Regions from separate parts of the Sporomusa termitida genome, predicted to be linked through region 1. Evidence: riboswitches for the same ligand, from Rfam matches in the RefSeq annotation. Region 1 holds a riboswitch; the other holds the start of a gene.
What was found. A riboswitch is a leader RNA that binds a small molecule or an ion and turns the genes downstream of it on or off. The one in region 1 is predicted to bind cyclic di-GMP.
Positions count from the first base shown of each region.

Region 1 (4,341 bases):
CTTTTAAACTCAAGTCCAAAGAAGAGAAGTATTGCCGGCACCTGCGGGAAAATACAAAGGAAATAAAAAATGCCACAGCTATCCTGTTTGAGGCCCTGGATAACCCGCTGGCTGTTGCGGACATAATGAGCCGCATGGATGCAGTGGAAGAACAGGCGGATAAAGTGACTGGCCGTATTATGGCATTACTGGAAAAAGCATTTGTCACCCCCTTTGACCGTGAGGACATTTACACCCTGGCGCAAAAGCTGGATGATATCGTTGACCATATCAAGGAAACGGTGGAATGTCTGGCGTTGTACAATGTCGGTCCTGCTCCTGCCGGTGCCATGGAACTGGCGGTTTTAATCGCCAAGGCCGGCCGGCAGCTGGATAAGGCGATGGGACAACTGCCCAAACTTAAGTCCCAGCGCGACAAAATTGAAGCAAGATGCAAGCGGATTGCCGGGCTTGAAGAGCAGGGAGACAAAATTTACCGGCAGGAAATGGTGAGACTGTTTGGTCAGGTCAAAGATCCGATTGAACTGATAAAGTGGAAAGAAATTTTATTACATCTGGAAGATACACTTGATCTCTGTGAGAAAGTAAGCAAGCTCATTCAAGGCATCATCCTGAAATATGCCTAATTGGCAATGCAACGCTCCCAGGTTCCTTTCTGTATACAATACATAGGCCGGCTTTGTTTTGTTTTTGGCGAGGACAGGTGTATGATAAAGTAAGGTTGCCGGGTATTTCGGCAGCACCGGGAGGTGTTCGCAATCCCTGGTTTCACGGAGCATATGCATCCAGGCTGGCCGGGCCTGATTTTGCTTGGCTATCTTATCGGCATAATAACAGGCCTGTTTGGCATTGGCGGCGGCTTTTTATTAACCCCGTCTTTAAAAATAATATTTCATGTTTCCTATCCTGTGGCTATCGGCAGCAGTTTGCTGCAGATTTTTTGCACGTCTTTGTTTTCTGCCTATAAACACTGGCAGCATAAAAAACTTGATACCAAAATGGGTGCCCTTACCGCGGCAGGCAGTCTGATTGGGGCTGAAGGCGGTGTCCGGCTGCTGCGGTTTTTTACTGCGCAACAACCGGTCGCGCTTGGCGGACAGTCTGTGCTGCTAGCAGATTTAATAATCAGTCTGGGGTTTCTTATGTTTTTGCTTCCCACAGCTGTATTTATGTACAGGGAGGCCTGCGCGAGCCGGCAGCGCGGAACTGATGAACCGCAGAGCGAGCTGTGGAATTGTATTAAGAACTGCCAGTGGCCGCCATTAGCGGCATTTGAGCAGTCCCATATACTGAGCTTAAGTATTTGGATGCCGATCCTGCTCAGCCTGTCAGTCGGGCTGCTTACCGGTCTGCTGGGCATTGGGGGCGGGTTTATCAGCTTCCCGCTGTTAGTTTATTGTTTGGGTATGCCGACTAAAACTGCCGTCGGCACAAGTACTCTCCAGGTCCTGGCAGCAAGCGGCTATGGTGCCTTTCGTTATATACAGGCTGGAAATGTGGATTTCCTGCTGGTTTTGCTTATGCTGCTTGGCTCAACGCTGGGAGTCCGTACCGGGGTAAGGTTGTCCCGGCGAATCAACGCCTGTGATACCCGTACCTATTTTTCCGGGTTATTGGTAGTGGCTGTTTTGTTGATTGTGTATGATTTACTTAAATGCTTTATACGGTAATAATCTGCAAACAAAGATAAGAGATATTTAAGGGCCGGTTAAGCACAGGTTTTTGTGCTTAACCGGCCCTTATCTGGCTCAGTGTAAGGAGTGGCGGCAGCCAGCACACACTCACCCTATGTCCTGCTGCGCAAGGTGTTAAAATAATTGTGAGTAAAATTAAAAAAAATATTAACAAAAATTACAAGTTAGATAATATGATTTTTTATATAATAAAACTTGAAAATTATCTTGTAGTGATGATAAAATACTAATAATTAAGCTTTAAGTGTAGTTAACTAAATTTAATAATCTTATGCAAACTTATTGAAAGATAAGGACGCAAAGCTATGGGTCTACGTACTTTGTATATGACTGCCAGGTTGCACCTGCAACCTGGCAGTCATTTTGTCTGTAGTTTTTAATAAAGAATATTGTTAACGAATCCGAATTTAAAAATATTGAATTGCAAATTGAAAAGAAGTGAATCGAACCGTTGACAACTGCGGTATGGCAATAAAGGGATTACCGATTGACTAAATCATTATCAGGGCGGTGAAGTAACCTGTGAAAAAGTTGGTAAGCGTACTGTTGGCAATAACCGCGTTAGCCGGTGTATTTACAGGCAATCCAGGCAGTGATAAGCCGGCAGGAAGGGTATATGCGGCCAAGGCTGTAGCTGAACAAACTGATTTTGCCTATGGGCGGGCCCCGCTGACAGCAAGCAGCATAGCCGCTGCAGCTGCCACCGGCAATAATAAAGAAGACAATACCGGTATTGGCCAACAGGAGAACCCGCATCCTGGTGATATTGACCCGGCAACCTATGCCAGTCTGATCGATGAACTAATGCAGATAGGCCACCGGCGCAGTCATCCGGATCACAAGATGAATATTGACGGTGAAATTCGATTGCATTATGCGCAAAACAGCGGCCCCGGCCGCTGGGACCGGGATGCCGCCGGCATACGGACCCGTCTGGGCTTTAATGCTGATATCTTTCGGGATTGGCGGGCCTATGGCCTGCTGGACGGGCAAAAGAGTATAAGCAATTATAATAATAGATTGAGTCTTGCCCGCCTGTATGTAACGGGAACAATCGGCACAACGGCGCTGCGAGCGGGCTCTTTCGGTTATCTGATGGCGGAAGGCAATGTGTATGACAGTGGATTTGACGGTGCCCGTCTTGACTTTGGCGGACCTGTGAAATATACGCTGAGCTATGGTGAGACTAATGACACAATAAAAACCTATGTGGCCACTGCCCGTTATCAGGATTTTGATTACAATCTGGAGGCCGGTGTGTACCATTATCAGACAGATAGCAGCATTCGCCGGCAAACCACAATCCGCACGCTGAGCGGCAACTATAATTTCAGTAATTTTGGCCTGGGAGCCATGGTTTTGGATTCCAGCGTGAAAGATAACCGGGGTGAGGGTATTGGCTATGTATTCAGTCTTAACTACGGTGATCTGAAAACCTGGCGGCCAGGCACCTATAGAATATTTTATAAATATTACAATCAGCCGCAGGGTACGTATATTGCCCATCAGATGAACGGCAGAGGCAATTCGATGCAGGGCTTTAAGGGCCAGGGCGCAGGCCTTAACTATACCTTGGCCGAAAACCTTGTCGGCGGTATTGAATACTACGATCTGACAGACAAGATAAGCGGGGAAAAGGGCGAAACCTGGTGGAGCCACATCACACATTATTTTTAACTAGTAAGCAGGTGAATTGCGGCAATGAGAAGCATAGAGGGCATTCTTGCCCAACAAGACTATCTGGCTGTTGTCGGCCTGGGCTATGTTGGCCTGCCGCTGGCTGTTGCCTTTGCCGACAAGGTTAAAACGCTGGGCTTTGATAGTAATCAGGAAAAAATTCATATTTACCAACAAGGGGTTGATCCTACCCGGGAAATCGGCGATGAAAAAATCAGCAGCACTACCCTGGAATTTACCACAGATCCGGTAAGGCTAAAAGAGGCCAGGGTGATTATTGTGGCTGTGCCAACACCGGTAAATGGCGATAAAACACCCAATCTGGCGCCTGTTATCAATGCCAGCAAAATAATTGGCCAAAATTTATCACCGGGCAGTATTGTTGTTTTTGAGTCCACTGTGTACCCGGGTGTTACCGAAGATGTCTGTATACCAGTACTGGAAAAAGAATCAGGCCTAATATGCGGTAAGGATTTTAAGGCGGGTTATTCACCCGAACGGATCAATCCGGGAGACCGGGTGCATAAGCTGGAAAATATCTGCAAAATCGTGGCCGGTATCGACACGGAGACCGCAGAGGCCATTACGGCTGTCTATGAGCTGATTATTCAGGCCGGTGTTTATAAAGCACCGAGCATTAAAGTGGCTGAAGCGGCCAAACTGGCTGAGAATGCCCAGCGGGATATTAATATTGCTTTTATGAACGAATTGGCAATGGCCTTTGACCGCATGGAAATCAACACCCAAGATGTGATTGCGGCGATGAACACCAAATGGAATGCCTTGGGGTTTTATCCGGGCCTGGTCGGCGGGCACTGCATCGGTGTCGATCCGTATTACTTTATTTATCAGGCCGAGCTGCTGGGCTATCATTCGCAGATTATTGCCGCCGGCCGCAGAATAAATGACAACATGGCCAATTTTGTTACTGATAACATCATTAAAAAAATGATCCAGGCTGATAAGGATG
Region 1 covers NZ_CP036259.1:1,125,008-1,129,348, forward strand. Annotated here, with positions in the region: gene SPTER_RS05055 (DUF47 domain-containing protein) at 1-626, shown strand, start outside; gene SPTER_RS05060 (sulfite exporter TauE/SafE family protein) at 780-1,670, shown strand; cyclic di-GMP riboswitch class I at 1,957-2,040, shown strand; gene SPTER_RS05065 (S-layer protein) at 2,217-3,371, shown strand; gene SPTER_RS05070 (nucleotide sugar dehydrogenase) at 3,396-4,341, shown strand, end outside.

Region 2 (4,341 bases), 680 kb from region 1:
GGCCCGGACCGGTTTCCGGCAGGCTGTACATACGCTGGGGCTGACTCCGGCTGAGGTTGCCGTGGTCGGCGACCAGCTATTTACCGATATGCTGGGCGGTAACCGGCTTGGTTTATTCACAATCTGGGTGCAGCCGCTGGCGTCGCAGGAATTTATCGGCACTAAGATTACCCGGCAGTTTGAAAAACTGGCCATCCGCCTGTTGCGGGCCAGCGGGCGTCTATAGGAGGGTATTGATGAAGATCGCAATGCTGCAAATGGAGATCGTGGCCGGTGATGTGGCAGGCAATAAAAACAAAGGCCTCGCACTTGTTGAAGAGGCTGCTGATAAAGCCGATGTCATTATCTTGCCGGAGATATGGACAACCGGCTATGCTCTTAAAAATGTGGCTCAGGCTGCTGAACATATCGACGGGCCGCTGATGACCCAATTGGCCGGGATTGCCCGCAAACATCACGTAAACATCATTGCCGGCTCTGTTCCCGTCAGTCGTAATGGCCGGACCTATAACACCACAATGGTAATAGACCGGCAGGGCACTATCATTAACAGCTATGAGAAGGTACACCTGTTCAGTATGTATGGCGAAGAGCATTTTTTTGCCCCCGGCACTAAACTTGGGCTGCTGTCACTGGACAAGATGACGGCCGGAGTGGCAATTTGCTATGATCTCAGGTTTCCCGAATTATTCCGCTCACTGGCATTGCAGGGGGCTCAGGCTGTGTTTGTGCCGGCCGGATGGCCGGCGGCCCGGGGCCACCACTGGCGGACCTTGGTCCAGGCCCGGGCGATTGAAAACCACCTGTATATCTGTGCCGTAAACTGTGTGGGTGAGCATAAAGGCAGCCCTTTTTACGGACATTCGCTGCTTGTTGATCCGGAAGGAGTGATCATCGCCGAAGGGGATGACCGGGAAACAATTATTTATGGTGAAATCGATCCGGCCCGGGTGGCCGGGGCCCGCAAGGATATGCTGACTTTTGCCGACCGCCGGCCTGATCTTTATTCCTGTTAAAAGGGCATAGGGCCGGAGTAAAGGAGAAATTATGATCATAACGACTAAAACACAAAAAGTTGGATTACTGGGCTGGCCGCTCAGTCATTCCCTGTCCCCGGCCATGCACAATGCGGCCTTTGCGGCCAGCGGTCTTGACTATGTCTATCTGCCGCTGCCCACACCACCGGCGTTGCTGCCCCAGGCGGTAACCGGGTTAGCGGCCCTGGGCTTTAGCGGCGTTAATGTCACTATCCCGCACAAAGTGGCTATTATTGACTGCCTTGATGACCTTGATGACAGTGCCCGCCTGGCAGGGGCGGTGAATACGGTCGTTATCAGCGCCGGCCGGCTGATTGGCTATAACACCGATGCCGGCGGCTACATCGGCTCACTGCTGTCAGCCGGGGTTGCTGTCAAGGCGAAACATGCTGTTGTTTTGGGGGCAGGCGGGGCCGCCCGGGCTGTAGTGGCCGGTTTGGTTGAAGGCGGCATTGCTGCCGTCGGTATTGGCGCCCGGGATACGGCCAGGGCAGCCGCGGTTGCCGGGCTATTTGCCGGCACCGGGACACCGGTGAACAGCAGCGGCTGGGACTCAGCGGCATTTGCAGAAACAGTGGCTAAGGCCGATATTATTGTCAACACCACCCCCTTAGGCATGTATCCGGACAGTGCAAGCCAGCCGCCGCTGGCCTGGGCGCATATTAAGCCGACAGCAGTGATCTCCGATCTTGTCTACAATCCGCTGCAAACCGGTTTTTTGGCCGAAGCCAGCCGGCGTGGCCATACTGTGGTTACCGGCGAGGGGATGCTGCTGGAACAGGGGGCGCTTGCTTTTCAACTGTGGACAGGGGTTCCGGCGCCGCTGCCGGTTATGCGCCAGGCCTTACTGGCAGGATTAAGCGGTAATCCATCTTGACAATGAGAGTCATTATCAATTATACTTTTTATAGCTGTTTAAATTTATTAAAGTTTATATAACCTTAACAAAAAAATGCAGGAATTGTAAATTGTCAGGCGAATATACTTTAATAAAAAATCTGCAACCTTGTTGTTATCAGCATAACGGAGCAATGAATTCTGGTCTGTATTTGGGCACTTAGACCAGGGGGAGCGAGTAGTGCAACCGGCCGCAAAAATAGTTATATTTTGCTTGGCCGGTTGTTTTCATTTTTTCCTACACCACCTCAGCCACTGGGAGCAAAATTAGTTTTTTGCGGACTATAAAATAATGGAGCGCATATATGTTAAACAACCGCAAACGGTTAGGTGATCTGCTGATTGAAGCCGGCCTGATCTCCCGGGAGCAACTGGACAAAGCCCTGACTGTGCAAAAGCAAACCGGCGAGCGGCTGGGGAAGGTCCTCATTAATCTGGGTTACATAACAGAAAACAATATTATCGAGGTCCTGGAATTTCAGCTCGGTGTGCCGCATGTGGAGCTTGCCGGTATGGCTCTGGCCCGCGAAATTGTGGCGACCATTCCGGTTGCTTTGGCTGAACGCTATCAGATTATCCCGGTAAAAAAAGAGGGGCATAGACTTACACTGGCAATGGTTGATCCGACTAATTTTTTTGCCATTGACGATGTCCGGATGGCATCCGGGTGTGAGGTCGAACCGGTTATTGCTGCGGAGCGGGAGATTATGCGGGCCATCAGTCAATACTATGGGGTTAATGACTTAGTCGAAAAAGCAGTTAATCAGTTAAAGCCGGATGAAGCTGCGCCTATGGCCCAGGTCCAAACCGCTGATGACGCGCCGATTATCGGCATCGTTAACTCGCTGTTCAGCCAGGCGGTGCGGGAACGGGCCAGCGATATCCACCTGGAACCGCAGGAAAAAACACTGCGGGTCCGGTTCCGGATTGACGGGGTGCTCCGGGAAGTGGCGTCCTTTACCCGCGATATCCAGGCCGCCATTGTGTCCCGGATCAAGATTACCGGCGGCATGGATATCTCCGAAAGGCGCCTGCCCCAGGATGGCCGGATCAAGATTACCGAAGCCGGCCGTGATATTGATATCCGGGTATCGACCTTGCCGACCATTCTGGGCGAAAAGGTGGTTATGCGGATTCTCGACAAGCAGACTGTCATCCTGGATGTCGGCAAGCTGGGGTTTGCCCCTGATAACCTGCAGACCTTCCGCCGCCTGTACACCCAGGCTTACGGCATGATTCTGGTCACCGGCCCAACCGGATCAGGCAAAACGACAACCCTCTACTCAACCCTGGGAGAAATTAACACCATCAGCAAGAATACAATTACGGTGGAAGATCCTGTTGAATACCGTTTGGACGGTATCAACCAGGTCCAGGTCAATCCCCGGGCCGGCCTGACCTTTGCCCTGGGCTTGCGGTCTATATTGCGTCAGGACCCGAATATTGTGATGGTCGGCGAAATCCGGGACACGGAAACCGCCGATATCGCTATTCGGGCGGCGCTGACCGGTCATCTGGTGTTAAGCACCCTGCATACCAACGATGCCCCGGGGGCGATTACGCGGCTGATCGATATGGGGGTCGAGCCTTTTCTGGCCGCTTCCTCCATCCTGGGCGTACTGGCCCAGCGTTTAGTCCGGTGCATCTGCCCGGAATGCAAAACCAGCTATACACCGGCGGCTGACTCCCTGGAACGGCTGTTTCTCGGCCTGGCCCCGGACCAGCCCTTATGCCTGCAGCGGGGCACAGGCTGCGCAGCCTGCGGCTTTACCGGCTACAAGGGCCGGATGGGGATTCATGAGGTCATGCCGGTGACATCAGTCATCAGAGAATTGATTACCAGGCGGGCCTCGGCCGATGAAATTGCGCTGGCCGCCAAAAGCCAGGGGATGCTGTCGATGCGTCAGGATGGGATCGGGAAAGCGCTGGCCGGCCTCACCACGGTGGAAGAGGTCATGCGGGTGGCCTATGCCGGTCTGTAGCGCGGTTACTTCAAATGTAAGCAGTCATTGCCGTAGATAATGGAGGATACCTTGATGATGGAAGCACTACTGAGGGCCGCAGTTGAGAAACGAGCCTCTGATGTACATATTACAGTCGGCGTACCGCCCGTGCTGCGCCTTAATGGCAGCCTGGTCCGGACTGATGCGGCACCGTTAACGGTGCAGGATACCCGGACAATGCTGGAGGCCATTGCCTCGCCGGAACAGCAGGAGAAATTCTGGCAGACCGGTGAGCTTGATTTTTCCTTTGCCATCCCCGGCCTGAGCCGGTTCCGGGTAAACGCATTCCGGCAGCGGGGCTCGGCCGCCATTGCTATCCGGGTGGTAAATGAGCGGATCGCGACCCTTGATGAGCTGGGCCATCCGGAGATATTAAAAACCCTGGCCCGTATGCCGCGGGGCCT
Region 2 covers NZ_CP036259.1:1,803,318-1,807,658, forward strand. Annotated here, with positions in the region: gene SPTER_RS08095 (YqeG family HAD IIIA-type phosphatase) at 1-226, shown strand, start outside; gene SPTER_RS08100 (carbon-nitrogen family hydrolase) at 237-1,016, shown strand; gene SPTER_RS08105 (shikimate dehydrogenase) at 1,048-1,914, shown strand; cyclic di-GMP riboswitch class II at 2,054-2,136, shown strand; gene gspE (type II secretion system ATPase GspE) at 2,240-3,916, shown strand; gene SPTER_RS08115 (type IV pilus twitching motility protein PilT) at 3,971-4,341, shown strand, end outside.
Region 2: linked by a shared signal. The riboswitch ahead of gspE (type II secretion system ATPase GspE) and the one ahead of SPTER_RS05065 (S-layer protein) in region 1 are both predicted to bind cyclic di-GMP.